DNA from 3 places in the Actinoplanes sichuanensis genome. Region 3 is predicted to be linked to each of the others. Evidence: riboswitches for the same ligand, from Rfam matches in the RefSeq annotation. Region 3 holds a riboswitch; each other region holds the start of a gene.
What was found. A riboswitch is a leader RNA that binds a small molecule or an ion and turns the genes downstream of it on or off. The one in region 3 is predicted to bind cyclic di-AMP.

Region 1 (9,447 bases), 1.2 Mb from region 3:
GGACTGGTGGCCGGCCGACTTCGGTCACTACGGCCCGCTGATGATCCGGATGGCGTGGCACAGCGCCGGCACCTACCGGACCTTCGACGGCCGCGGCGGTGGCGGCTCCGGCCAGCAGCGCTTCGCGCCGCTGAACAGCTGGCCGGACAACGGCAACCTGGACAAGGCCCGGCTGCTGCTCTGGCCGGTGAAGAAGAAGTACGGCAAGAACATCTCCTGGGCCGACCTGATGATCCTGGCCGGCAACGTGGCCCTGGAGAGCATGGGCTTCGAGACCTTCGGCTTCGGCGGCGGCCGCCCCGACGTCTGGGAGCCCGAGGAGGTCAACTGGGGTACCGAGGACACCTGGCTGGACGACCGGCGCTACAGCGGCGACCGTGAGCTGGCCAAGCCGCTCGGCGCCGTACAGATGGGCCTCATCTACGTCAACCCGGAGGGCCCGAACGGCAACCCGGACCCGCTGGCCTCGGCCCGGGACATCCGGGACACGTTCGGCCGGATGGGCATGAACGACGAGGAGACCGTGGCACTGATCGCCGGCGGTCACACCTTCGGTAAGACCCACGGTGCCGGCCCGGCCGAGAACGTCGGTCCCGAGCCCGAGGCCGCCCCGATCGAGGCGCAGGGTCAGGGCTGGAAGAGCAGCTTCGGCACCGGTGTCGGCGCCGACGCGATCACCAGCGGTCTGGAGGTCACCTGGACCTACCACCCGACCCGCTGGGACAACGAGTTCTTCCACATCCTGTTCGCGTACGACTGGGAACTCACCACGTCGCCGGCCGGCGCGCACCAGTGGCGTCCGAAGAACGGCGCCGGCTCGGACCTGGTGCCGCACGCCTTCGACGCGTCGAAGCGGCAGGAGCCGCGGATGCTGACCTCGGACCTGGCGCTGCGTTTCGACCCGATCTACGGGCCGATCTCGAAGCGGTTCCACGACGACCCGGAGGAGTTCGGCAAGGCCTTCGCCAAGGCGTGGTTCAAGCTGACCCACCGTGACATGGGTCCGATCACCCGTTACCTCGGTCCGGAGGTCCCGTCCGAGCCGCTGATCTGGCAGGACCCGCTGCCCGCGGTCGACCACGAGCTGGTCGGCCCGGCGGACGTCGCCGCGCTGAAGGCCACCGTGCTGGCCTCCGGCCTGTCGGTCGCCGAGCTGGTCGCCACCGCGTGGGCCTCGGCTTCGACGTTCCGCGGCACCGACAAGCGCGGTGGCGCGAACGGCGCCCGCATCCGGTTCGCCCCGCAGAACCAGTGGGAGGCCAACGACCCGGCTCAGCTCGCCAGGGTGCTCGGTGTGCTGGAGGGTGTGAAGGCCGAGTTCGACGCGGCCGGTGGCGCGAAGATCTCCCTCGCCGACCTGATCGTGCTGGCCGGTTCGGCCGCCGTGGAGAAGGCCGCGAAGGACGCCGGGTTCGACGTCGAGGTGCCGTTCACCCCGGGTCGTACCGACGCCACCGAGGAGCAGACCGACGCCGAGTCGTTCGCGGTGCTGGAGCCCACCCACGACGGCTTCCGCAACTACCTCGCCAAGGGCCACGACCGCCCCACCGAGGCGCTGCTGGTCGACCGCGCGCAGCTGCTCACCCTGACCGCGCCGGAGCTGACCGTCCTGGTCGGCGGCCTGCGGGTGCTGGGCGCCAACACCGCCGGTTCGCCGCACGGCGTCTTCACCGAGACCCCGGGCGTGCTGACCAACGACTTCTTCGTCAACCTGCTCGACTTCGGCACCACCTGGACGGCCACCGACTCCGACGGCGAGACCTTCGAGGGCCGCGACCGCCGGACCGGTGCGGTCAAGTGGACCGCCACCCGGGCCGACCTGATCTTCGGATCGAACTCGGTGCTGCGTGCCCAGGCCGAGGTCTACGGCAGCGACGACGCCAAGGAGAAGCTGGTCACCGACTTCGTCAAGGCGTGGGTCAAGGTCGCGAACCTGGACCGTTTCGACCTGGCCTGACCGGTCAGGCGGTTTCCATCGGGCCCGGGTCGGCCGCACCGACCCGGGCTTCGCCTGCTGGTACCCTCAGCAACGTCGGGCTCGTAGCTCAGTGGATAGAGCAACCGCCTCCTAAGCGGTAGGTCGCGCGTTCAAATCGCGCCGGGCCCACTCTCAGATCTTCAACCGCTGCCCCACCCGCAGCCGGTGTGGGCTGCTCAGCACATCCGAGTTCGCCCGGTAGAGCGCTCGCCAGCCGCCCCGCACATCGTGCCGCGCCGCGATCCGCGCCAGCGTGTCACCCGGCCGGACCACGTAGCGTCCGGTCGACCGGTGCACCTTTCGTACGCTGCCGCGGGACGCCGCCGTGTAGGCGTGCCGCCGGCCGCAGGTCGGCCAGGCACCGATGCCCTGCCCGCGCACCACCCGTTCGGCGATCCGGATCTGCTCGGACTTGGACGCCCGGTTCGCGGTGTCTGCGTACTTTCCGCCGCCGTAGGCGCGCCACGTGCTCCGGCTGAACTGGAGTCCCCCGTAGTAGCCGTTTCCGGTGTTGATGCTCCAGTTGCCCCCGGATTCGCAGTGCGCGATCGCCTCCCAGTTGATGTCGGCGTGCGCCGGCCCCGCGAGGGCCACGCTTCCGGCGAGTCCGACGGCCAGCATCCCGACCGCGCGATGGAGTTGTCTTCCGATCTGAGCCATGAGCTTGTCCTCCACGCCTACGAGGTCAGCTGTCGGGTTCGGGCAGAGGTGCCCGGCCGCGTTCGCGGCTTCACCCCGAGGCGCCGTAGCGCCGAGGAACTCTTGGGTCCCCCGCTCCATGCCTTGGGTTTCGTCGAACCGTGGTCGGCGGCTGGACTCGGCGTTCCGACCACGGTGCCCACTCTGTTGCGGGCTGTCGAGATGCCGCGCTGCTGGTTGGTTATGCGAGACGCGGCAATGGAGTTGTAAGTCACAAATTAGCCGCTTTGATCTTCCTTTGTGCGGCTAACGTGCTGAATTCGGCGTGGCGCAACAGGTGCGGAACCCTCCACCGAGGGTGCACAATCCTCACCCATGAGTGAGTCAGAGCGTGAGTTCGACGTGATCGTCTACGGCGCCTCGGGTTTCGTCGGTGTGCTGGTGGCGCGATACCTCGCCGAACACGCTCCAGCGGGCGCACGCCTGGCCCTCGGCGGCCGTTCCAGGGCGAAACTGGAGGGTCTCGGCCTGGACCAGCCCATCGTCGTCGCCGACGCGAACGACGCGGAAGCCCTGACCACGATGGCCGGCCGCGCCAAAGTGGTGATCACCACGGTGGGGCCGTATGCGAAGTACGGCAAGCCGCTCGCCCGCGCATGCGCCGAAACCGGCACGCACTACGTGGACCTCACCGGTGAGGTGCTCTTCGCCCGGGACAGCATCGACGAGAACCATGAGACCGCACGGCGTACCGGCGCACGGATCGTGCACTCCTGCGGCTTCGACTCGATTCCGTCCGATATCGGGGTGCACGTCCTGCATGAACAGATCAGCCGGGACGGCGCCGGTGAGCTCACCGACACGACACTCGTGGTGACCAGCATGCGCGGCGGTGTCAGTGGCGGCACCATCGACTCGATGCGCCATCAGGTCGACGTGATGAAGAAGGACACCCGGCTGCGCAAGGTCGGCGCCAGCCCGTACTCGCTGAGCCCGGACCGGCAGGCCGAGCCCGACCTCGGCCGCCAGCCCGACATGCTCACCCTGCCGGGGTCCGACGTGGACACCAGCGTGCGCGGGCATCTCGCGCCGTTCGTGATGGCGTCCTACAACACCCGGGTGGTGCGGCGTAGCAACGCGTTGCGCGGCTGGGCCTACGGCCGCACGTTCCGGTACCGCGAGGTCCTGCGGGTGAAGAGCAAGGTCGCCGCCACGGTCGTCAAAACGGGGATGAACGCGCTGGTCATCGGCTTCGCGGTGCCGCCACTGCGCTTCGTCCTGGACCGCTTCCTGCCCGCGCCCGGTGCCGGGCCGAGCGAGGACACCCAGCGCAACGGTCACTTCACCATGGATCTGTTCACCACCACCACGTCCGGTGCGCGCTATCGCGCGCGGGTCAAGGCCAAAGGCGATCCGGGGTACGCCGCAACGGCGGTCATGCTCGGCGAATCGGCTCTCGCGCTCGCCTTCGACGACGAGGCGCTGCCGGAGGTCGAGGGTGGTGTGCTCACCCCGGCGACGGCGATCGGTGACGCCCTGGTCAAGCGGCTGCGCGACGCCGGGTTCGAGATCACGGCTCAGCGGCTCTGATCAGCGGCGCTGAGCCACCACGTGGAAGACGTGCCAGTGCTTCGGGCCGCTGAACGCCCGGCCCGGCTCGTCCTCCACCTCCCACCGCTCGATGGTCAGACCGTCGAACAGGGCGCGTACCTCCGGTTCGGTGAGGAAGGTCAGGTTCGGGTCGCCGGCCCAGCTGTCCCGGTCACCGAACAGGTCCACGGCGACCCGCCCGCCGGGACGCAACACCGACCGGATCAGTGTCCACACCCGATCGAATTCAGCGCGGGTCTGGAACGGAAGCGAGTAACCGGCATGGACGAGATCGGCGGGCGGTAGATCGTACAAATCCTGGAATCTGCTTGTTTTGATCGTCAAGGCCGCATGGCGGCCGCCGATGGTGCGCAGCAGGCGGGCCTCGGTCCCCGGCTCGCCGTCCAGAGCCAGCACCCGCCAGCCCGCGTCGAGAAACGCCCTGGTCTCGCGGCCTGCGCCGCAGCCGAGATCGACGGCGGTACGCCCGGCGCCCGGCCCGGCGAGCGCCAGCACCCGTTGGCACGACTCGCGGATCGGGCGGGCGGCCTGACGCGAGTTGTAATTCGCCCAGTGCTCATCAGTGCGCATCGGTGTGGACATGGTGCGATTTTGCACCGCGAAATGGTGTCCGTGATCCGACCGGCACGCGGTAAGGAATCGTGCACGGCTTCATATCGATCGCCACTAGCACCAAAGGTGGTCTTACCGGCACGATTGGACAGGTGACCGTCAGCCCGTTGCCATACCCGCTGAGGTTGACGGGGACCGCCGTCATCCTGCGGGAATGGCGATGGGAAGATCTCGACGACCTGGTCGCGCTCCTCGACGAACCGGGCATCGCCCGCTGGACGCTGATGCCCTCGCCGTTCGACATCGAGGCCGGGCTCGCCTACCTGCGCCGCGCCCAGCAGGGCCGCATCGGCGGCAGCCGGATCCAGCTCGCGATCACCACCGACGGTGGCCCGCCGCTCGGTGAGGTGCTGCTCTTCAACGTTCGGTCCGAGGCCCACGAGGCCGAGCTCGGCTACCTGGTCGGCCTGCCCTTTCGGCGCCGCGGGCTCGCCACGGCGGCGCTGTCCCTGCTCACCGGCTATGCGGTCGACACCCTCGGGCTGCGCCGGCTGCTGCTGCGCATCGACCGGGGCAACACCGCCAGCACCTCGGTGGCGCGCCGCTGCGGATACCGGCCGGCGGCCGAGCCGCCCATTCAGCAGGACGGGCCGTACGGGCCGGCCACGCTGGACACCTGGGAGTACGTGGAGAACCGCTCCGGGCCACAGGAGGATCGCCGGAAAAATGTCGCAGCCCGGCGGTACGGTCGGCGCTGAGGAGGTGCTGATGATCGACGTGGATCGTGAGCGCGTCATGGCGTACCGGATCGCTGCTCAAAGCCTGGCCGACCGCACCGGTGACCGGCCCGCCGACCTGCCCGTGCTGGATCTCGGCGTCCAGGAGTACACACCTGACTCCACCCGGATCGCCCTGGCCGCCCGCAGCGGTGCCGAGCCCGACGACGACCGGCTGATCACCGTGTGGGCCGCCCGTGGCGCCCCGCATCTGCATCGCCGCGCCGATCTGCCCGAGCTGGTCGAGCAGCTGTGGCCGGTCGATGACGTCGACGCCGCGGCCCGGATCAAGAGCGGCCAGATCCCCGACGCCGCCCGGCTCGGAGTGTCGGCGTTCACCGCCACCGCCACCGCCTTCCGGGAGGTGCTCACCGGCGGCCCGATGCCCCGCGGTGAGGTCAGCACGGCGGTCAGCCGGCTGGTCCCGACCGAGCTCACCTACGACTGCAGATCCTGCGCGGCCCGCCACGTCTCCGGCGGCGTGTGGCAGCACGCCGGGCTGGCCGGCGGTGTCGAGGTGCTGTCCCGAGGCAGGGATGCGATGCTCGGCCCTCTTGTCGACGCACCACCGATCCCGTCCGCCAACCGGGGCATCGACCGGCTGATCGAGACCTATCTGCGTTTCCTCGGCCCGGCCGGTCCGGGTGAGGTGGCGAGATATCTGGGCTCCACCACCGCGGTGATCAAGGCGGTGTGGCCGTCCGACCGGCTCACCGAGGTCCGGGTGGCGGGGCGACGGGCCTGGCTGCCCTCGTCGGCGGCCGATCTTCTCGAGTCGGCGCCGGCACCGCGTGGGGTGCGCTGGCTGCCGCCGATGGACCCGCTGCTTCAGGCTCGCGACCGTGACCTGCTGGTTCCCGGCCGGGAGCGGCAGAGGGAGGTGTGGCGCATCCTCGGCAATCCGGGGGCGCTGCTGGTCGACGGCGAGATCGCCGGGGTGTGGCGGGCCCGGATGGCCGGCCGCAAACGGGTCGATCTCACGGTGACCGCGTTCGAGAAACTGTCGAGGGCGCAGATCGCGCTGGTCGAGGAGGAGGCGGTTCGGGTGGCGGGCGCACGGGGTGCGGCGGAGGCACGGGTGATCCACGAGTGACCACGATCGGTTTCCTGCACACGGCCGAGGTGCATGTCGCCACGTTCCGAGGGCTCTTCGCCGAGCTGGCGCCGCCGGGCCTCGACGACCTGCACCTGGTGGACGAGGCGTTACTCGCCGACGCCCGCCGGACCGGTTCGGCACCGGGCCTGGCCGAACGACTCGGTGAGTTGGCCGCCGCCGGCGCGGACCTCATCGTCTGCACCTGCTCGACGATCGGCGCCGACGCGGAGGCGACTCCCGAGGTGGGCGTGCCGGTGATGCGCCTGGACCGGCCGATGGCCGAGGCAGCGGTCTCGACCGGTGGCCGGATCGTCGTGGTCGCCACCGTCGAGTCCACTCTGGAGCCGACGGTCGCGCTGATCCGGGCGGCCGCCGCGTCGGCCGGGCGGCCGGTCGTCGTCACCGCCTCGCCGTGCCTGACGGCCTGGCGGCACTTCGAGGCCGGTGACATCGCCACCTACGACAAGGAGATCGCCGAGCACGTCCGGGCCCTCGCCGGGGAGGCCGACGCGATCGTGCTCGCCCAGGCGGGCATGGCCGGGGCGGCCACGCTGCTGTCGGACCTGCCGGTTCTCACCAGTCCACGCGCCGCCGTCGAGGCAGCCCTTCTCCGCGTCTCCCCCATCCCGACCAGCAGGCCTGAAGCCGGTGACGCTCCGGCATGAGCGTCACCGGCCGGCGCCGCACCCGAGGCCGGCGTGGGCTCCGCGGAGGCGGACACCAGTTCCCCGGCCGCGGCCGGTCCTCAAAGCGGCCGGACTCGGCAGCGGTCGGCCTCAGAAATCGAATTCGCCGCCGTAGTCGCGGGTGTGGTCGCGGTAGACGGTGTGGTAGTGGATCTGGTCGTTGTAGACCACACCGGTCTGGCAGATGAACTCGACCCACACGCTCGGCCCGTCGATCCGGACATAGTCACCGTGCGTGTCGAGCGCGGTTCCGCCGGACAGGGCCACGAAGGTCTGGTCCAGTTCCTTCTCGTAGATCTTGAGCAGCTGCTGGGTCGTCGCGTCGTCGGCGTTCGCCACCCACGGCTTGATCGCGGCCAGCACCAGCTTCTTCTGCTTCGGGGTGAGGCTCTTGACCGAGATGCCGACCTTCGTCTCCGGGAACTGACCGTCCTCGCCCGGTCCGACCAGCACATCACCGAACGACTGGTCCAGCGTGGCCGTGGCCAGCTGCTTCTCGGTGAGGCTCGCGGTCAGTGCGGCCATCGCGGTCTTCTGCGCCCTCATCGACTCGACGGTGGCTCCTGACTCGTCGGTGTAACTGATCGGCTCGACGCCGATGAAGAACGGGCTGGCGCCGACCGCGCGCCCCTTCGTGTAGGTGAGGTGGGTGGCCAGGTGGTGACCACCGAAGTCGAGCTGCCAGGTGCCGTCCACGGACGGCGTACCGAGGAAGGCGAGATAGTAATAGCCGCTACCGTAAGTGAGCGTCATGCCGCCTCCACCGGCGGGCGGGCCGCCGGCGGAGCCGGAGGGTGCCGGGGCCGCGGAGGCGTCGGCAGACGGCGCCGCGGAGGGGTCGGTCGAGGTGGGCGGCGCGCCGCCGCCGACGCTGCCGCTGGAGTCGGCGGCCAGGATGTCGTCCGCCGCCACGATGTCCTGCAGCTGATCGAAACCGGTCCCCTGGCCGGTGCCCGCGGCCGCTCTCAGCACGGCGTCGGCCGCGGCGAGCTGTTCCTCGGTGAGGCTGCCGAGCTCGATCCCGGGCCGGCAGGTTCCGGCGCACGGCAGGTTGGACCAGGCCGTCGCGTTCTCCTCGGTGAACTCGAGCAGTACCTCGGCCTTCTGGTCGTCGCTGAGTGTCGCGAGGAAGGCGTTGGCCGCGTTGACCAGGCCCGGCAGCCCGGTCCGGCCGCCGGTCGGGTCCTTGATCGCGTTCGTCCGGGTCGGTCCGGTGCCCTTGTCCGCCGTGCTCGCGTTCGCTGTGGCGATGCCGGCGCCGACCAGCGCGACGGCCGCGGCGACGGTGACGGCTCCGCGCCACCGGGTCTTCAGTTTCACGCATTTCTCCCTTGCGATGAGGCCCCCGCCGATTCGCAACAAGATTGTTGACAAAGCTGGAGAGGTGGCACAAGGGATCCGGCGGAGGTCAAAGGAGATCGACAGGTTCCTCAGACTGGACACACAAAGAAGGGCCGCGGCATGGCCACCGCGGCCCTTCTTCTTTACCCCCCGGAAAAGGTCATCGGCGCAGCGGCGACCAGGTTGTCGACAATCACGACCGGCTCGTGCCGGGTGGAGCAGAGCCGGCCGGAAGGGGAAGCGCCGTCAATGTAGGAGCGCTCCCAAATCCCTGTCAAACGCGAGAACAGCTCTGAAAAAATCTTTCCGATCGCGAGCAACCTTCCGGCGCTTGGCGATCACCTATGCCATGTCCCCCCGACTTGTATAGGTGGTCGCATGTCCCTCCCCGCACACCGTCGCCCCGCTTCCCGGAAGCCCCGCAAGGCCCTGGCCGCCGGCCTCGCGTCCGTGGCGGTCCTGGTCGGCGCCGGCCTCCTGGGTGTCGGCCAGCCCTGGGCGAACGCGGCCGCGAACGTCAGCTTCGACACCGGCACGGGTATGGCGTTCACGATCAACGGCACCAACGGGAACATGACGTCGTTGAAGCACGACGGCACCGAGCTGACCGCCTCCGGTTTCGCCGCCGGCCAGTTCGAATCCGGCTTCTCCACCGCGACCGTGACCAGTAAGACCTTCAACAACGGCAGCTCGATCCTGGTCAGTGTGGCGAGCGCGTCGACGGGCGTGACGCAGTACTACTTCGCCCGCAAGAACGACAACACCGTC
Region 2 (9,447 bases), 3.9 Mb from region 3:
TCCAGTGGTGTACGTCATTATCGAACATCGAGCTGATCATCGTTGCCTCGGCATTACCGCTCCGTACGGGCTTCGCCGGACATGCTGCGAGACGCTTATCGTTTCTTGATAGCAACCCGGTGTCGCGGCAGTCTCGAGGCATGTGGTGGCGCACACGCGGGTCCGAGCCGATCGCACTGCCGTCCGAGAAGGGCCTGTTCGAGTTGGCCGGCCGGCAACCCGGCCTGCCGTTGCGGGAGGTGATGGTCCACTTCCGGGAGCTCGTGTCAGCGGACATGGACTGGGCGGACTCCCGTAAGACCAGGTTCCGGCGGGCCTCCTCGCGGGTGCGGATCTCCTCGCTGGTTCTGGCGGCCCTGTCCACCGTGGTCCTCGGGATCGAGGCGATTCCCGGGCGAAGCTGGATCGCGCTACCGCTCGTGGCGACGGTGACCGTTCTCGGGTCGCTGGAGGCGTTCTACAACTGGCGGTCGCGGTGGGTGCTGATGGAGGAGACCCAATATCGGCTCAACCGTCTCCGCGACGAGATGGACTACTACCTCACCGTCACCCCGCCGGACGAGCTGGAGCCGGAGAGACTCGACCGGTTCTTCGCGGATCAGCAGGTCATCTGGAGCGACGTGAGTCGACGATGGATCGAGTTCCGTGCCCTGGACGCGCCGGCACCCGGCGCCGGATCGTCCTGACCGGCTATCGCGGGGCGTCGAGTTGCGGCCGGGTCGCCGTGACGGCCTGGTCGAGTCGCCTGGCCAACTGGGGGACCGTGGCGGAGGTCAGGTAGGTTTCGGCGCCCGCTTCGAGCATCCGCCGGATCGGGCCCGGGTAGCTGACGCCGAGACTCTCGTCCTCGAGCTCGGTGACGACGACCCTGGCCCGGGGGAACATCGCCCGCAGGTTGCCGATCAGCTGTGGACTGATCGGCGGCACCAGCACCACATCGGCCGTCACCGGAGCGGAGTGCAGGTCGACCACGATGTAGTCCTCGCCGAGCTGCTCCGACAACCGGGTGCGGGCCGCCTCGGGCAGTCGCATCGCGGTGGCCACCACCGTCACGTCCGCCCGCGGAGGCAGCGGGTCGCCCCCGGCGGGCCGGTCCGGCATCACGATGGTCCCGCTGATCGCGGTGGCCGCGTGGACCGTCGCGAGCGGCACCCCGGCACGGGTGATCACCAACTCCTCACCGGGGCCCAGCGCCGCGATCAGTGCGACCACGTCGTCGGGTAGACGTTCCGCATCAATACGGTTGATCTGCTCCTGCATGCGCCGACAGTATGTCCGGGTGACCACCGCCTCGTACCGCAACAGATCGCTGTTGATCGAAGAGGGACGCTGGGCGGATCTGCTCGCCCTGGCCGCCGACGGCGACGAGACCGTCCCGGGTGAGCGGCGCGAGCTGGCCCACCTGCTCGCCGTGCAGGCGCCGCCGGCCGTGGCGGTCGCCGCGGCCGAGCTCTACCCCGACGAGGAGGTGGGCTTCCCGGGGCCGCTGTGGGAGGTGCTCGCCCAGCGGCCGTGGCGTGACCTCGCACCGCACCTGACCCACCCGCGGGTCCGGGAGATGGTCGCCCAGACCCGGGTGCTGCACGGTGAGGACCTGCGCGGAGTCCTCACCGCGGAGATCCCGCTGGTTCTGCAACCGTGGGAGTCCGCCCACTGGGACCCCGAGTGGGACATCCCCGAGTATCACTCGACGGGCAGCGCGGGCAGCCAGATGTGGTGCTTTCCGGGCTGGCTGATCGAGCATCTGCCCGGCGGCGTCCCCCTGCCCGAGCCGGTCGCGATCGAGGCGGTGGACCATCCGGCTGTCCCGGTCCTGGCGGGTCTGAACGACCCGCACCGACCGATCCGGGCGTACGCGTTCCGCGCGACCGCCTGGGCGACCGCCGCCACGATCGCCGCCGACCGGCAGACGTGCCGCGCCGCCGAGGTGCCGTTCGCCCGGGCTTACCCGCACCTGCTCCACCTGGCGACCGGTTTCGGCCCCTACGCCGTCGCCGAGGGCGGCGGTCAGGCCACCGGGCGGCTCGCCGTCTGGCGGGTGCTGCGCCTGATGGCCGGCGGCGACCCGGTGCCCGCGTTCGTGGCGCGTCTGCGCTGCGTGACGTGGCGCCGGCCGGGTGAGCACCTGTGCTACCTGTACCTGGCAATGGAGGACCCCGCCCAGGGCCTCACCTGGGCGATCAGCGCCTCCGCCGACGACTGACCGGTCAGCCTCGACGGGCGATCCGCTGGGTCAGGGCGTGCGCCGCCTCCAGCAGCAGCGTGCCCAGCTGGGCCGTGCGGTCGCCGTTGAACCGGGACTCCACACCGGTCAGGCTCAACGCCCACGCCGGTGACCCGGCCCGGTCGAACACCACCGCCCCGACACCCCAGCTGCCGGGCACGATCAGGCCGGGATTCACCGCGTACCCCCGTCTGCGGGTGGCCGCCACCCGCCGGGCCAGGACCGCCTCCTCGTGCTGCGCGCCGTAGGCGGCGGCGAGTTCCGCACCGCGCGACCGCACGTAGTCGGCGGCGTCGGTGACCGGCAGGTAGGCCAGGACGGCCAGCCCGGCCGACGCCACACCGAGCGGGAACCGGATGCCCTCGTGCAGCACGTGCGACCGCAGCGGGAAACTGCCCTCCACTGCGGCCAGGCACACCGTCTCGTCACCGCGCCGCGCCGAGAAGAAGGCGCTCTCCCCGGTCCGGGCCGCCAGCGACCGCAGGATGTCCCGGGCGGTCGACGTCACGTCGTAGCGTTCCGCCGCCACCGACCCGAGCAGGAACAGTTCCGGACCCAGGTACCAGCGGCCGCGGCGCGCGTCCCGGTCGACGAACCCCTCCTCGGCCAGCGCCGCCAGCACCCGCTGTGCCGTCGACCGCGGCAGCCCGGTCGCCGCCGCCACGTCCGCCGTGGTCACGCCGTCGGCCGCGCCCGACCCGACCCGGCGCAGCACCGCGGCCACCCGTCCGACCAGCTGTGAACCCTGCATGCTCACATTATGAGCAACTGGTGCCCATCGCGGCCGCTGAGTGACCGGTTCTCCGACGTGCCGGGCACAGGCCTCTACCGTGCCCGGCCATGAGCAAACTCGTCGACAGCGCGGCGCAAGCCGTCGCCGCCGTCGCCCGGGACGGCATGACCGTGGCCGTCGGGGGCTTCGGCCTGTCCGGCATCCCCACCTCACTGATCACCGCGTTACGCGACTCCGAGGTCAAGAACCTCACCATCGTCAGCAACAACATGGGCGTCGACGGCAAAGGCCTCGGCCTGCTCCTGGAGAACCGGCAGGTCAGCAAGGTCCTGGCCTCCTACGTCGGCGAGAACAGACTGTTCGCCCAGCAGTACCTGGACGGTGAACTCGACGTCGAGTTCGTCCCGCAGGGCACGCTCGCCGAGCGGTTACGCGCCGGCGGCGCCGGCATTCCCGCCTTCTACACCCCGACCGGCGCCGGCACCCCGGTCGCCGACGGCAAACCCGAAGAGCACTTCGACGGCGTTCGTACGGTCCTCGAGCGCGCCATCCAAGCCGACCTGTCCCTGGTCCGCGCCCATCGCGCGGACCTCGCGGGCAACCTGCGATACCGGCTCACCGCCCGCAACTTCAACCCGCTGGTGGCGACCGCCGGCCGGATCACCATCGCGGAGTCCTCGTTCGTCGAGGACGGTTTCCTGCATCCGGACGACATCCACACGCCGGGGATCTACGTGCATCACCTGGTCCGTTCCGAGATCCACGAGAAGGACATCGAACAGAGGACGGTGCGGTCCCGTGTGGACGCGTGACGAGATGGCGGCCATCGCCGCCGCCGAACTGACCGACGGCCAATACGTGAACCTCGGCATCGGCATCCCCACCCTGGTCGCCAACAACCTTCCGGCCGGGGTACGGGTGACGCTGCAGAGTGAGAACGGCATCCTCGGGATGGGTCCGTTCCCGTACGACGGCGACGAGGACCCCGACCTGATCAACGCCGGGAAACAGACCGTCACCCTGCTGCCGGGCGCTTCGGTGTTCGACTCGGCCACCTCGTTCGGGATGATCCGCGGCGGCCACGTGCAGACCGCCATCCTCGGCGCGCTGCAGGTGGCGGCCAACGGCGACCTCGCCAACTGGACCATCCCCGGCAAGCTGGTCAAGGGCATGGGCGGCGCCATGGACCTGGTCGCCGGCACCCCACGGGTCCTGGTCGTCACCGAACACGTCGCCAAGGACGGCACCCCGAAGATCGTCGACCGGTGCACCCTGCCGCTGACCGGCGCCGGAGTCGTCGACCGCATCATCACCGACCGGGCCGTCTTCGACGTCACCGCCGACGGGCTGGTCCTGCGCCGGCTCGCCGACGGCCAGACCGTCGACGCCGTCCTGGCCGTCACCGGTACCGGCTTCACGGTGGATCTCGCATGAGCGCGGTGATCGCGGGTTTCGCCCGTACCCCCTTCACCAGATTCTCCGGCGCCTTGGCGCGGATCTCCGCCGTGGAGTTGGGCGCCCACGCCATCCGGGCCGCGCTCGCCCACGCCGGTGTCCCGGCCGACGCCGTGCAGCGGGTCGTCGCCGGTCAGGTCCTGCAGGGGCTGGCCGGGCAGAACCCGGCCCGGCAGGCAGCCGTCGCCGCCGGGATCCCGCTCGGCGCACCCGCGACCACGATCAACGCGGTCTGCCTGTCCGGACTGGAAGCGGTCGCCTCCGGTGCCGCGCTGATCGAATCCGGACGCGCCGACATCGTGGTGGCCGCCGGCATGGAGTCGATGTCGCTCGCCCCGCACGCCTGGCACGGCCGGACCGGCACCCGCTACGGCGCGATCGAGGCGCTCGACACCCTCGAACACGACGGCCTCACCGACGCCTTCGAACACCGCTCGATGGGCGCGTCCACCGAGGACGGCAACACCGAACTGGGCCTCGACCGCGCCGGTCAGGACGCCTGGGCGGCCCGATCGCACCGGCTCGCGGCGGCGTCACGGGACTTCCTGGCCGGCGAGATCGCACCGATCACCGTCCGCGACCGGATCGTCGACACCGACGACGGGGTACGGCCCGACACCACCGTGGCGACCCTGGCCGGACTGCGGCCGGCGTTCGCGGCGGGCGGCAGCATCACGGCCGGGAACTCCTCACCGATCACCGACGGCGCCGCCGCCCTCGTGCTGATGAGCACGGCCGCCGCGGCCGTGCACGGGGTGACCCCGATGGCCCGGATCGCGGCGACGGCGATGGTCGCGGGCCCGGACGTTCGCCTGCACCGGCAACCCGCGTACGCCGTCCACGCCGCCCTCGCCCGGCTCGGCGCGGCACCGTCCGACTTGGGCCGCATCGAGATCAACGAGGCGTTCGCCGCGGTGGCCGTCGCCGCCGTCGACGCGCTCGGCACCGACCCGGCGATCGTCAACGTCCACGGTGGGGCGATCGCTCTCGGTCATCCGATCGGCGCGTCCGGCGCCCGTATCGTCGGCACCCTGGCCCGCGGGTTCACCGGCCTGGGCGCGGCCGCCATCTGTGGCGGCGGCGGCCAGGGCTCCGCGCTGATCCTCGAGGCGGTCTGAGGCCGACCTTCACCGCCGAGATTCGAGGCCGTTCTTCAGCGCTGTCTTCCCGGGCCCGGTCAGTGGCCGTTGTTCACCGCTGTCCTCCCGGGCGTGATCTGAAGCCGTTCTTCGTCGTCGTCACGTCGGGGGTGATCCGAGGCCGAGACGTTCGCCGAGTCGTCGCCGGATCCGGCCCCGGCGGTAGCCGCCGTGCGTCGAGCCGGCCGGTGGCGGCTCGAACAGGGCACCCGGCCCCGCCGCGGCGGGCTGCGGCCCGGTCACGAACGTCGCGCTCCACCGGGCCACCACCGCCTCGGTGGCCCGGGGCGCGAGCCGGTGCGCGACCAGCGCCAGATGTGACACCACCCCGGTCGTCACCTGCCGGCGCGGGCGCCGCGCCACGGCCAGGATCCGTGCGGCGAGACGCTCCGGCGCGTACGCGGGCGGGATGGCCCGCAGCCGGTGTCCGGTGTGGTTCGCGGCCCGTTGGAAGAACGGCGTGTCGACCGGCCCCGGCAGCACCAGCCCGACCCGGATCCGCGGCTGCCCGGCGACCTGCTGCTGCAGGTTCAGCGCCAGCCCGCGGATCGCGAACTTGCTCATCGAATACAACGGGACCAGCGGATTCGGGAAGATCGACAACAACGACCCGACGAGTACGAGCCGCCCGTGCCCCTGCCGCTGGAAGACCGTCAGCGCCGCCCGGGCCGACAGCACGGTCCCGAAGACGTTGGTGTCCACCAGCCGGCGGATCTCCTCGACCGACTCCGAGCCCAGCGGCCCGGCGATCCCGACCGCCACCGCCTCGACCCAGATGTCGATCCGCCCGAACCGGCGCACCGCGGCCCCGGCGAGCCCGCCGACCGCCGCCGGGTCCGCGATGTCGGTCGGCACGACCAGCACCTCGACACCCAGCGCACGGCACTCACGGGCCACGTCCTCCAACGCCGACCGGCTCCGCGACGCGAGCACCAGCACGGCGCCCTCACCCGCGAACGCCGACGCGGTCGCCCGGCCGATCCCACTGGACGCCCCGGTGACCACGACGACCGCGTTCCGGAATCTCATGGACTCCCGACTGCCCCGCTGTGAACGGTCGAAACGAACTGCGCCGGCCGGGGCTCGACCTTCGGTCAGACCAGGCGCCGCACGACGTAGTTCGAACTCCAGATCTTCTGCCTGGTCACGGTCTTGCCGGTGCGTGGCGCGGACCACATCGTCCCGTCGCCGGCGTAGATGCCGGCGTGGGTGCCGTACGAGCCGCGGCGGATGATGATCAGGTCGCCGGGGTGGGCGTCGGCCTTGCCGACCGCCGTGCCGTACCGCTGTTGCAGGTGCGCCTTGTGCGGGAGCTTGCGGCCCGCGGTCTTGCGGTAGACGTACATGGTGAAACCGGAGCAGTCGAACCGGTCGGGCCCGACCGCCCCGTACCGGTAGGGCGCGCCCCGGTGCCGGGCCGCCTCGGTGACCACCAGGTCACCGGCCGCCTCCTTCTCGATGGCGACGTCGGTGGCGGTGACGGTGCCGATCGACGGCTGCGGGGCGGCGGAGACCGGCTGCGGGGCCGCGGAGACCGGCTGCGGCGGGGCGGCGGAGACCGCCTGCGGGGTGCCGAGCCCGCCGGTCAGGAGACCGAGACCAACGGACAGGGCGATGCTGCCGGCTCCCAGAGAACGGGTGTGCCGGCCGAAGGTGCTCATGCGCACGGTGAAGGAATCCCTCCGGCACGCCTGCGAGGTTAGCTGTCGGGTTCGGGCGCGAAGGATCGCCCGGCCGCGATGTGCGGCTTCACCCCGAGGTCCGGCCCGGCCCGCCGCTATGGCGTACCGGACGGGGACCGATGTGGTTCCCCCGTCCCTGCCCCCGATCGCCTCATGACTCGTCATGTGGGTACGTGCCGCCGGACCGGGGCAGGGCTCGGCGTGGTCCGGGTCGGCACGTCCGGCGAGCAGGTGCCCGCCGCCCCTCCTTGATAGCCGAGCCCGGGAGCACCCCCACTCGCCGATCCGGTCACGGTGAGTAATGGTTTCTGGCCGGGGTGTCCGGTTCGGAGCTTCACTGACCGCTTTCCCGACCGGCCGCACCCATCCGCGATCACGCGGTGCTGTGGTCACCCTGTGAAACTGAACACCGCCGGAACCCGAACCATTACGCCGGGCGGCCCGGGCCCGGATCAGCCGATCCGCGTCACTGAACCGACCCGCGACCCGGTGTCACCAGCCGACCGTCCGGCCCGACCCGTCGAAGGTGCCCTACCGAACCTCGCCCTGCTCGGCGACGAACGCGCGCACGGCGTCGGGCGGGTTGTCGCCGAACAGGCTCGCCATCAGGTCCTCACCCTGCGGGACCTCGGCCGTACGCGGGAACATCGCCGCCTCGTACTCGCTGAGGGCGGTCTCCGCATCACCCGGATGCGCGGCGACGGCCCGGCCAAGTTCGGCGCCGTCGAGCATGGCCAGATTGGCGCCCTCGCCGTTCGGCGGCACCAGGTGCGCGGCGTCACCGACCAGGGTCACGCCGGGCACCCGGTCCCAGCGGAGCCCGAGCGGCAGGGTGTGGTGCGGGCGTAGCACCGGCGGGCTGTCGCAGGCGGTGATCAGCGCGGTCAGCTGCGGCGCCCAGCCGTCGAACTCCCGGGCGATCCGCGCGGTGGCCGCGGCCCGGTCGGTGAAATCGACGGTGTCGAACCAGTCCAGCGGGCGAGTGAGAGCGACATACGCGTGCAGCGTGTCACCGCTCTCCCGATGTGCCGTGATGGCCGCTCCGTCGGCCGGCGCGAACATCGTCCCGGCGCCCACCAAGGCCGCCTGCTCCGGGTGCCGCACGCTCGCGTCGTACAGGTAGGTCTCGACGAACGCCTCACCGGCGTACTCGGGCAGCGCCCCGGTCAGCAGCGGCCGGACCTTCGACCAGGCACCGTCCGCGCCGACCAGCAGGCCGGTCACGACCGTGGACCCGTCGGCGAAACGCACCTCGTGCCGGCCGTCCCCCAGCGTGCCCACCGCGTCGACCCGGCGCCCCCACCGGACCGTCCCGGCCGGAAGCGAGTCGATCAGCAGCCGCCGCAGGTCCCCGCGCTGCACCTCGGGGCGTCCGCCCGTACCGTCGTCGGTCTTCTCGAACAACAACGTGCCGTCCGGGGCCAGGAACCGCATCGCCTGCCGTCCGTCCAGGACGATGGCCCGGAACCCGTCCATCAGACCGGCCGCCTCGACCGCGAGTCGCCCGTTGTAGTCGTGGATGTCGAGCATGCCGCCCTGAGCTCGTGCGGTGGGGGAGGCGTCGGCCTCGTAGATCGTGGCCGGGACACCGTGCACGTGCAGGACCCGGGCCAGGGTGAGGCCGCCGAGCCCGGCGCCGATGATGGTGACTGGGGTGGTCATGGAGCCCTCCTGTGTCGATTCGGTCAGCGAAGACTGAACGGGCCCGCTCCCACCGCGCTCCCACGCCGCTGTCACGGTTTGGGTTCTGACGCTGAAACGCGCGAGGATTCGGGAGTGGAACGGCTCGGCGTCACGTTGCTCGGCGCATTCCGGGTGTCGCGGGGTGACTCCGTCCTTCCGATCGCCGGCGCCCGCCTGCGAGCTCTGCTCGTGCGGCTGGCGCTCGCCGGCGGGCACCCGGTCGACCCCGCTGTGTTGGTCGACGCGATCTGGCCGCAGGACCCGCCGGCCGTTCCGACCGCCGCGCTGCACAATCTGGTGTCCCGGCTGCGTCGCGCCCTCACCCCCACCGGCCCGGTCGGTGACCTGATCGGCCCGGCGCCCGGCGGCTACCGGCTGGCCGTGGATCCCGCCGACGTCGACGTCCTGCGTTTCGAGGCGCTCACCGCCGCCGGCCGCGAGCGGCTGCGGGCCGGCGACCCTCAGGCGGCCCGGGCCGCGCTGGACGAGGCCGTCACCCGGTGGGGCGACCGGCCGGGCGCCGAGCCCGCG
Region 3 (9,447 bases):
TCGCCGGGTTGCGGGCGAGCGCCGGGCCGTGCGAGTAGGTGCCGAGGATCTTTCCCGCCCAGGCGCCCTCGGTCTGGCCGTCGTTGCCGATGCCGGCGGTCACCCGGGCCAGCGGTGCGGCGTGGGCGCCCAGATGTGTACGCCCTCCGTGGTTCTCGAATCCGGTCAGCGCGGGCAGCCCGAGCCGTGGGTCGACCTCGCCGCGCAGTTCACCGACCGCCCGGGTCTCGCCCCGGTCGGAGGAGATGTCCAGCAGTCCCAGCCCGGCGCACTTGGCTCCCTTGGCAAAGAACGAGTGGCCGAGGAGTTGGTAACCGGCGCAGATGGAGAGGACCGCGGCGCCCTGGGAGACGGCCTGGTGGAGGCCGCCGTCGGCGAGGAGGCGCTGGGCGGCGAGGGCCTGCGGGCCGTCCTCACCGCCGCCGATCAGGTAGATGTCGGCGCCGTTGGGCATCCGCTGGTCGGAGCGGACCTCGTAGGTCTCGGCCGGGATGCCGCGGTCGGCGGCCCGGCGGGCGAGGATCAGCATGTTGCCGCGGTCGCCATAGGTCGAGAGCAGATCGGGGTAGATCCACACGATCCGCAGGGCCTCAGTTGACACGGTCCAACTCCGCTCGGATGTCCTGGAACGCCGTGTAGTTGGCGATCACTTCGAGGCGGCCGGGCGGCACCGACCGCAGCGCCTCGTCGAAAGTCTGTACGTGCTTGAACTGCACCTGGTTCACCTGGAGGCGGACGGCCAGGTCATACGCCCGGTCACCGGTGATCAGCACCGGACGGTCCCGCAGGGGCGAGAAGTCGACGTCGTAGAGCCAGGACGTGTCGAGCCCGTCGGGGTCGCGCGCGTTGATCGAGAGCAGGGTCGGCGCCTGGTCGGCCATGTCGAAGGCCTCCAGCCAGCTCGCCGGGTTCTTCGCGAGCAGCAGCCGGATGTTGCGGCCGTCCCGGTCGACCTGGGCGTAGCGGCCGGCGATCGACGCGACCCGGGACAGCCGGGGCAGGGCCTCGATCGGCCGGACCCCGAACTCGGCCGCCACGGCCAGCGCGGTGGCCGCGTTGCCGATGTTGACCCGGCCGGGGAGCTGCAGCTTGACCAGGTGCCAGTCACCGCGTGGGTCGATCACGCCCTCGTCCTCGACGACCCACTGCGGGCGCGGGCGGCGCAGCGGGCAGCCGGTGCACCACCAGTCGCCCTGCTGACGCTCGATCGGGTGGCCGCTCTGCGGGCAGACGAACGAGTCGTCGAGCCAGCGCTGGCCGGCGCTGAACCAGGTGATCTGCTGGCTGCCGGAGGCCGCCCAGACCACCATCGGGTCGTCGGAGTTGGCGACCACGCGGATCTCGGGGTGGTCGGCGAGTGCCTTCTTCCACAACTCGGCCATCATCGCCACCTCCTTCGCCCGGTCGAGCTGGTCGCGGGAGAGGTTGAGCAGCGCCACCACCTTGGGCCGGGTCTGGTCGATGACCTGGGCCAGGTAGTGCTCGTCGACCTCGAGGACCGCGAACGGGGTGTGCCCCTCCTTGGCCAGCGCGGAGGTGTGACCGGTCGGCATGTTGGCGCCGAACGAGTTGGTGGCGACCCGGCCCAGGACACCGACGGCGGCCGCGGTGAGGCGGGTCGTGGTGGTCTTGCCGTTGGTCCCGGAGACCAGCGCGACGGCGCGGCCGGCCGCGAGGTGGGTCAGGAGGTCGGGGTCGATCTTGAGGCCGATCCAGCCGCCGATCACCGAACCGTCGCCGCGGCCCGCGGCCCTGGAGAGCGCCGCCGCGGTCTTCGACACGGAGGTCGCGACCTTGGCGATGAGAGGCATTCCGTCCGTCACGCCAGCGAGGGTACCGGACTCGAACGTTACGACGCGTTGCCAGACCGTCAAGATCACGGTGTGGCCGGTGTTTTCCCCGGTCCGGGCTTTTCGGACGCTTACCCCGTTGGTGACGGGACTATTTATGTGTTCTGTTTCACCCGTAACCATCAACGGTGAGTAGCTGTGGCACTACTCAATGTGGGCGCATATGTCTCGCGTCGGTAACAAAGTGGACACCGACAAGTGTGCCAATCACACACCGTGATCACCCCCACGCTGACGATCATGGTCGGACTCGGGTACCAAGGATCAGCCGGACGCACTCCGCTCGCCGGCCGCACCGGATCGGTTCACGCCGAGCCCTGCCCCGGGCCGGACGGTGCGACACCGCAGTTGAGCCACACCAGACAAGGCATTCGGGGGCAGGGACGGGGGACCCATTACCGGTCTTCTCCCGCGCCACACGGCTTCGGCCGGTGCACCGGGGAGACCTTGGGGTGAAGCCGCCCACCCGCGGCCGGGCACACCTTCCCGCCCGAACCCGACAGCTAACCTCGCAGGCGTGCCGGAGGGATCTCTCTACCGTGCACGAACACAGTTCGAGCCGGCGCCGCCGCGCGTCCATCGGCACCGGAACCGTCGCACTGTCCCTGGGTCTCTGCCTCTGTGCCGGGCAGCTGATCGCCGCGTCCCCCGCGGCGGCCGCCACGACCCCCGCTGTCACCCAGGTCGCCGCCTCGGCGGCGGTACCGAAGGTCACACCTTCGATCTGGGCCAGCAGCGCCCGGACCCTCAAGTGGGGTTCCACCCTCAAGGTCACCGCCAAGGTGATCGATCCCACCACCCACCAGGTCGCCAAGGGGACGGTTCGTCTCCAGGGTTACTCCAACGGCGCCTGGCGCACCTGGGACACGGCCACCGTCAAGAACGGCGTGGTGTCGCTGACCGCCAAGCCGACCAAGACCGTCTGGGTCCGGACCCTCTTCACCGGCACCGGCTACAACCAGCGGGGCACCGGCAGTTTCAAGGTGACGGTCAAGGCCAGCGGTGCGAAGGTGCTGGCCGAGGCCAAGACCCACAAGGGTGCGCTGTACAAGTACGGCGCCTCCGGTCCCAAGCGCTTCGACTGCTCGGGCTTCACCAAGTACGTCTACAAGAAGGCGGCCGGCAAGAGCCTGCCGCACAAGGCGAACTCGCAGCAGAAGTACGGCACCGCCGTCGCGAAGAGCAAGAAGCAGATCGGTGACCTGATCGTCTTCCGGAACGGGTCGTACGGGTACCACGCCGGCATCTACGCCGGTAACGGTTACGTCTACGACTCGCCCCACACCGGAGCCCGGGTCGGCCTGCACAAGATCTGGAACAACAACTACGTCGTGCGCCGTCTGGTCGCCTGACGCGGTCGTGCAGGCGGTGGCTCGTCAGAGACGCCGGCCGGTGCGACGCCGGAGCCGCACGATGAGGCCGATCGGTGTCGCGGGGTGACCCCGACAGGTCGCGCGGCAGCGCCGACGAGGGGTGTCGCGCAGCGGCGTAAGTAAGTTTGTCGCGCAGCGGCGCCAGTAAGTAAGGAATAGCAATGACGCCCGTGGGGCGTGACCCGGATCCGGGTCACGCCCCACGGGCGTCTGCTGTGTCCGGGCGATGTGGACCCCACCGGTCCCTCCACTTTCCTCCCGGCGGGCTCCCCACTTTCCTCCCCGTGGTGTGTCGACGACCACGGAATCGGGCGTGGGAGGGCATTTCGGCGGGCGCTTTTCGACCCGAAGGCCTCGATGTCGGAAACAAGACCCTGTTGATCATGGTCACCCCCTCCACTCCGGCCCACCGCCTGTGAACTGGGATTACGTCCGTGAGAACGGCTCGTGAGGGTTGGCTTTTGGGTTGCAGGTGGAGGGAAGTGGAGTAGAGTGGGGCGCAGTGGCAGGGCGGAGGAGCGACGCCGGACCTGCCGGCCCGAGTTGACAGGTGATCCGCTCCCTCCGCGATGGGGCGGCCGCCACGGCAAAGGGGTGGGGGCCGATGTTCCTCGGCACACACACCCCGCGCCTGGACGAGAAGGGCCGGCTGATCCTCCCGGCGAAGTTCCGTGATGAGCTGGCGGGAGGTGTCGTGATCACGAAGGGGCAGGAGCGCTGTCTTTACGTGTTCCCGATGCCGGAGTTCCAGCGCATCGCCGGTCAGCTGCGCGAGACACCGGTCACGAACAAGGCGGCCCGGGCGTATAGCCGGGTCTTCTTCGCGAGCGCGCACGACGAGGTTCCCGACAAGCAGGGCCGGGTGACGATTCCGGCCCATTTGCGGGAGTATGCCAGTCTTGGTCGGGATCTCGTGGTGATCGGTGCGAGCACCCGGGTCGAGGTCTGGGACAAGCAGGCCTGGGATGACTACCTCTCGGCGAGCGAGGAAGAGTTCGCCGACATCGAGGAGGGGGTGCTGCCCGGCGGACTGTAGGCGTGGCACTCGGAAGGGCCGCTGGTCTCGGCCCGGACGCCACTGCCGCCGTAACGCGAGATCTCCAGCCGCTCCCGCTCCTGGCGCCTCTTCCCCGGCGCCAGGCGCGTGTCCGGGCCGGTTCGCCGGCCTCGGACATGAGAGCGGATGGGGATCTGGCGGTACGGACGGGCGACCGGGCCGGGCAGCAACTGGCAACTGAATGAGTGAGACGCGAGCGGGCACGGCAATGGGGGTCGACATGGGGGAGCCGCGGGGCACGCACGTGCCGGTGCTGCTCGAGCGCTGCCTCGAGCTGCTGGATCCCGCCCTCACGCTGCCGGGTGCCGTCCACGTCGACTTCACGCTGGGTCTGGGCGGGCACGCCGAGGCGGTCCTGGAGCGGTATCCGGACGTCGTCCTGATCGGACTCGACCGGGACACCGAGGCTCTGGCCCACGCCCGGCACCGACTGATCCGTTTCGGTGATCGCGCGCACCTGGTCCACGCCGTCTACGACGAGCTGCCGCGGGTTCTCGACGAGTTGGAGATCCCGGCGATCCACAGTGGGCTCTTCGACCTCGGGGTCTCGTCGTTGCAGCTGGATGAGGCGGATCGCGGGTTCGCGTACGCGCAGGACGCGCCTCTGGACATGCGGATGGACCAGTCCCGCGGGATGACCGCGGAAGAGGTCGTCAACACGTACGAGCCGGGTGATCTTGTTCGCGTTTTGCGGCAGTACGGCGAGGAGAAGTTCGCGCCACGGATCGTCTCGTCGATCGTGCGGGAGCGGGCGAAGGGGCGGATCACCTCCACGGCGCGGCTGGCCGAGCTGGTGAAGGACGCCATCCCGGCCGCCGCGCGGCGAACGGGTGGAAATCCCGCAAAAAGGACATTCCAGGCACTACGCATTGAGGTGAACAGGGAGCTGGAGGCGCTCGAAGGAGCGGTTCCGGCGGCTTTGGACGCGTTGGCACCCCATGGGCGCCTTGTGGTGATGAGTTATCAATCACTGGAGGACAGGATCGTCAAGCGCGAGCTCACCGCGAGGGCGCGCAGCACCGGGCCGGTCGACCTTCCGGTCGAGCTTCCCGGTACCGGTCCGAGCCTGCGACTGCTGACCCGAGGGTCGGAGCCGCCCAGTGAGGCGGAGGTGGCGGCGAACCCGAGGGCGGCCTCGGTGAAGCTGCGCGCCGTGGAACGGATCGACGAGCAGGAGCAGGCGAGCAAGTTCGAGAAGGCGTTCGGAGCCGGCCGCGAGCGGCCCCGAATGTCTACAACGCGTGGGGGACGAGGGCGGATACGCCCGGGGGCGAATGTAGAGGGGGAGGGACGAGCATGAGCGAGCGATCCGAAGCGCCGCGGTCGGGGGGCCGATCGGCGCAGCCGCGCACCACGCGCCGGAGCAGCCGCGATGCCGAGACCACGAGGGCCGGGGCGCGGGGGGCGCGCCGGACCGAACCGGCCGACACGCGCCGGTCAGGGATCCGGAGCCGGGGGGCTCAGGGCCCGGCCGCACCGAAGGCCGCACCGAAGGATCCCGTCGCGCCGATCGACGGCGCCACCGCGCTGTCGATCGAGGTGACCGGAGATCCGGCGCCGCTGCCGGGCCGGATGCGGCTCTGGGTGGCGCCGCCACTGCCGGTCCGGGCGCCGCGCGCCGCCTTCGCCACCGCGGTCATCGCCGTGGTGCTGGTCGGTGTGGTCGGCATCCTGCTGGTCAACACGGCGACCGTGGAGCAGTCGTTCCGACTGGACGCTCTGCGCAACGAGAAGACCGAGCTCGATCAGCGGCAGCACGACCTGGAGCGGCAGATCGTCGACGCGTCCGGTCCGGGCAAGCTGCACGCCGCCGCCCGCCGTCTGGGTCTGGTGCAGGCGGCCGAGCCGGCGGTCATCTGGCTGCCCAACGGCGAGATCATCCGGCCGCCGGTGCCCGGCAAGGGCCCGACCGCGCCGACCACCGACGACGGCCTGCGTGAGTCCGGCGCGCCGTCCGCCGCGGTCGAGCGGTAGGCCGGCGTGTCGCCGCGAGACGACGACGAGACACCGCGCCGGGGTACCTCACCCCGGCGCGGTTCGTCGCGTGACCTACCCGGTGAGGAGCCGGAGGAGAACCCGCGCGACAACCGGCGCGGCCGATCCAGCATCGGGGAGGCCCGGGCCTACACCCCGCGCGGCCGGACCGTGGCCGAGCGCGGCCGGCTGCCCCGCGACAGCGGCCGCAACGCCGACCCGTTCCGGCCGGCGCTGCAGGTGCTCGACGGCGGCGAGAGCGGCCAGCGCTCCCGGACGCGTGGCCGGACCACCGAGCCGCCGCCCCCGCGCGAGGAGCCGAAGCCGCAGGCCAGGACGACACGGGAGCCGGCAAAGCCGCGGGAACGGGTCCGGAAGCGGGAACCGGAGCGACCCCGGGAACGGGACCGCCGTCGCCCCGAGCCGAAGCCCCGGCGGCCGGTCCCGGCGGAGCCGCCCAAGCTCGCCAACAGCACCCGGCGGTTGCGGCTCGGCACGGTTCTGGCGATCTCCCTCTTCGTCACGATCGGCGTACGGCTGGTGGTGCTCCAGGTCGCGACCTCCCCGGAGGAGGCCGCCAGCCTGCTCGAGCTGCGCGAGAACCGGCTGAGCAGCGTCACCCTGCCCGCCCCGCGCGGCAGCATCCTGGACCGCAACGGCAACGTCCTGGCGCACAGCGTCGAGGCCCGGTACGTCTACGCCGACCCGGAGAACAAGGGCCTGCAGGACGACGTCGCCGGTACCGCCGCGAAACTGGCGCCGCTGCTGGGCGTACCCCAGTCCGAGCTTTTCGAGAAGTTGCAGCGCAAGCAGGTGCTCGGGCAGTGGACGAAGTTCCGCTACCTGGACCGTGGTGTCGATCTGTCGGTGGCCGACCGGATCGACGCCCTGAACCTGGACGGTATCTACACGCACACCGACGAGCGGCGCGATGTGCCGGGCGGTGACCTCGCGTCGAACCTGATCGGGTTCACCGGTGAGGAGGGGCGCGGCCTGGAGGGCCTGGAGGCGCGATACGACGACCTGCTGCACGGCACCGACGGCAAGCGGGTCTTCGAGGTCGGCACGGGCAAGCTGAACAAGCCGATCCCGGGCGGGTTCCAGCAGGACGTCGAGGCGCGGCCGGGTAACTCGCTGCAGCTCACCATCGACCAGGACCTCCAGTTCCAGGTGCAGCGGATCCTGGACGCGGCGGGCAAGAAGAAGAACGCCCGGGTCGGCGGCGCGGTGGTGCTCGACGCCCGTACCGGTGAGGTGCTGGCCCAGGCCAGCTACCCGTTCTACAACGCGGCGAAGCCGAACGCGGTGGACCCGATCGAGCGGATCGACATGCCGAGCAGCGTCGTCACCGACCCGGGGTCGAGCCACAAGGCGTTCATCTTCGGCGCGGCCCTGCAGGAGGGTCTGGTCCAGCCGGACGAGCTGATCACGATCAGCCCCGCGATCAAGAAGGGTGACACCACCTTCAAGGACACCCACCCGCAGGACAAGGGCACCCGGATGACCCTGCCGGGGCTGCTCGCCTTCTCCTCGAACGTGGGAACCATCCTGCTCGCCGACCGGCTGGGCCCGGAGAAGGTCTACGAGTACCAGCAGAGGTTCGGCCTGGGCAAGGCGACCGGTGAGGGCATGCCGGCCGAGGCCGAGGGCGACCTGCTCGAGGTGGCCGACTGGAGCGGCTCGTCGTACGGCTCGGTGCCGATCGGGCACAGCGTCTCGGCCACGCTGATCCAGATGGCGGCCGGGTACGGCGCGATCGCCAACGACGGCGTCTACATCCAGCCGCATCTGATCAAGGGCACCATCTCCGGCGAGGACGGCACCGAGACCCCGGCGCCGGCTCCGTCGACGCACCGGGTGCTGGACGCGAACGTGGCCCAGGAGCTGCGCCACATGATGGAGGCGGTGACCACCGTCGAGCACGCGACGGGTCTGGCGGCCCAGGTGCCCGGTTACCGGGTGGCGGGCAAGACCGGCACCGGCAAGCTGCTCGTCAACGGGCAGTACACCAGCAACAACGCCAGCTCGTTCGTCGGTATGGCCCCGGCTGAGAACCCGCGTTACGTGATCGCGGTGTCGATGGACGTCAGCAGCGGCGGCGGCGGTGACGTGGCGGCCCCGGCGTTCAGCGACATGATGTCCTACGTCCTGCTCCAGAACCACGTGCCGCCGTCCGGCAGCAAGGCCCCCGAATTCAAGATCAAGGAATGACGCGGGTCGCATGGCGTTGACGACGAGCCGTCGGAGACGGGGTAGGGTCTGACGCCGTGTCCGGCATTCCACGTCCCGAGACCGTGGAGCCGTGCCTGCTGGCGCGGCTCGCGGAGCTGTTACCGGCCGATCTGACCGGCGGTGACGTCCCGGTCACCGGCATCACACACAGTAGTCGGGAGGTGCGCCCCGGTGATCTCTACGCGGCGCTGCCCGGCGCCAACCGGCACGGCGCGGAGTTCGTGGCGGACGCCGCGCGTTCCGGTGCGGTGGCCGTCCTGACCGACCCGGCCGGTCGCGCGGCGGCCGTTGCCGCGGGTCTCCCGGTGCTGGTCACCGACGACCCGCGGGCGGTGCTCGGCGCGGCCTCGGCGGCGATCTACCGGGAGCCGTCGCGGCGGCTCACCATGATCGGCATCACCGGTACGGCCGGCAAGACCTCCACGGCCTACCTGGTCGAGGCGGGTCTGCGGGCCGCCGGCAAGGTGACCGGGCTGGTCGGCACGGTGGAGACCCGGCTCGGTGACCTGGTGGTCAAGAGCGTGCGGACCACCCCGGAGGCCACCGACCTCCAGGCGATCCTCGCCGCCGGCGTCGAGCGCGGTGTCGAGGCGGTGGTCATGGAGGTCTCCAGCCACGCGCTGGTGATGGGCCGGGCCGGTGGCATCCGGTTCGCGGCCGGCGGCTACACCAACTTCGGCCAGGACCACCTCGACTTCCACCCGACCTCGGAGGACTACTTCGAGGCCAAGGCCCGGCTCTTCGACGGCCGCTCGGCGGCCGAGGTGCTCAACTTCGACGACCCGGCGCTGCGGCCGCTGTTCAAGCCGTCGACGATCACCTACTCGGCGGCCGGCGACCGATCCGCGACCTGGTGGGCCTCCGACGTACGCCCGTCCGACTTCGGTCAGCTCTTCACCGCACACGGCCCGGACGGCCGCTCCGTCGAGACCGGCGTGACGCTGCCCGGCCTGCACAACGT

Region 1: linked by a shared signal. The riboswitch ahead of Q0Z83_RS41290 (LysM peptidoglycan-binding domain-containing protein) and the one ahead of Q0Z83_RS35670 (C40 family peptidase) in region 3 are both predicted to bind cyclic di-AMP.
Region 2: linked by a shared signal. The riboswitch ahead of Q0Z83_RS17925 (C40 family peptidase) and the one ahead of Q0Z83_RS35670 (C40 family peptidase) in region 3 are both predicted to bind cyclic di-AMP.

The regions. Positions count from the first base shown of each region.
Region 1 covers NZ_AP028461.1:8,980,961-8,990,407, forward strand. Annotated here, with positions in the region: gene katG (catalase/peroxidase HPI) at 1-1,957, shown strand, start outside; tRNA gene Q0Z83_RS41285 (tRNA-Arg) at 2,035-2,107, shown strand; gene Q0Z83_RS41290 (LysM peptidoglycan-binding domain-containing protein) at 2,111-2,638, opposite strand; cyclic di-AMP (ydaO/yuaA leader) riboswitch at 2,638-2,784, opposite strand; gene Q0Z83_RS41295 (saccharopine dehydrogenase family protein) at 2,993-4,207, shown strand; gene Q0Z83_RS41300 (class I SAM-dependent methyltransferase) at 4,208-4,810, opposite strand; gene Q0Z83_RS41305 (GNAT family N-acetyltransferase) at 4,933-5,538, shown strand; gene Q0Z83_RS41310 (DNA glycosylase AlkZ-like family protein) at 5,549-6,649, shown strand; gene Q0Z83_RS41315 (aspartate/glutamate racemase family protein) at 6,646-7,317, shown strand; gene Q0Z83_RS41320 (DUF3500 domain-containing protein) at 7,429-8,658, opposite strand; gene Q0Z83_RS41325 (rhamnogalacturonan lyase B N-terminal domain-containing protein) at 9,058-9,447, shown strand, end outside.
Region 2 covers NZ_AP028461.1:3,910,675-3,920,121, reverse strand. Annotated here, with positions in the region: gene Q0Z83_RS17965 (DUF4231 domain-containing protein) at 141-686, shown strand; gene Q0Z83_RS17960 (hypothetical protein) at 691-1,260, opposite strand; gene Q0Z83_RS17955 (hypothetical protein) at 1,259-2,203, shown strand; gene Q0Z83_RS17950 (IclR family transcriptional regulator) at 2,208-2,975, opposite strand; gene Q0Z83_RS17945 (CoA transferase subunit A) at 3,065-3,769, shown strand; gene Q0Z83_RS17940 (3-oxoacid CoA-transferase subunit B) at 3,756-4,391, shown strand; gene Q0Z83_RS17935 (acetyl-CoA C-acyltransferase) at 4,388-5,530, shown strand; gene Q0Z83_RS17930 (SDR family NAD(P)-dependent oxidoreductase) at 5,651-6,580, opposite strand; gene Q0Z83_RS17925 (C40 family peptidase) at 6,646-7,212, opposite strand; cyclic di-AMP (ydaO/yuaA leader) riboswitch at 7,225-7,346, opposite strand; gene Q0Z83_RS17920 (FAD-dependent oxidoreductase) at 7,765-8,895, opposite strand; gene Q0Z83_RS17915 (BTAD domain-containing putative transcriptional regulator) at 9,010-9,447, shown strand, end outside.
Region 3 covers NZ_AP028461.1:7,783,752-7,793,198, reverse strand. Annotated here, with positions in the region: gene Q0Z83_RS35680 (type 1 glutamine amidotransferase) at 1-601, opposite strand, end outside; gene Q0Z83_RS35675 (MurT ligase domain-containing protein) at 591-1,811, opposite strand; cyclic di-AMP (ydaO/yuaA leader) riboswitch at 2,192-2,383, shown strand; gene Q0Z83_RS35670 (C40 family peptidase) at 2,390-3,202, shown strand; gene mraZ (division/cell wall cluster transcriptional repressor MraZ) at 3,828-4,259, shown strand; gene rsmH (16S rRNA (cytosine(1402)-N(4))-methyltransferase RsmH) at 4,489-5,580, shown strand; gene Q0Z83_RS35655 (hypothetical protein) at 5,820-6,254, shown strand; gene Q0Z83_RS35650 (peptidoglycan D,D-transpeptidase FtsI family protein) at 6,261-8,465, shown strand; gene Q0Z83_RS35645 (UDP-N-acetylmuramoyl-L-alanyl-D-glutamate--2,6-diaminopimelate ligase) at 8,522-9,447, shown strand, end outside.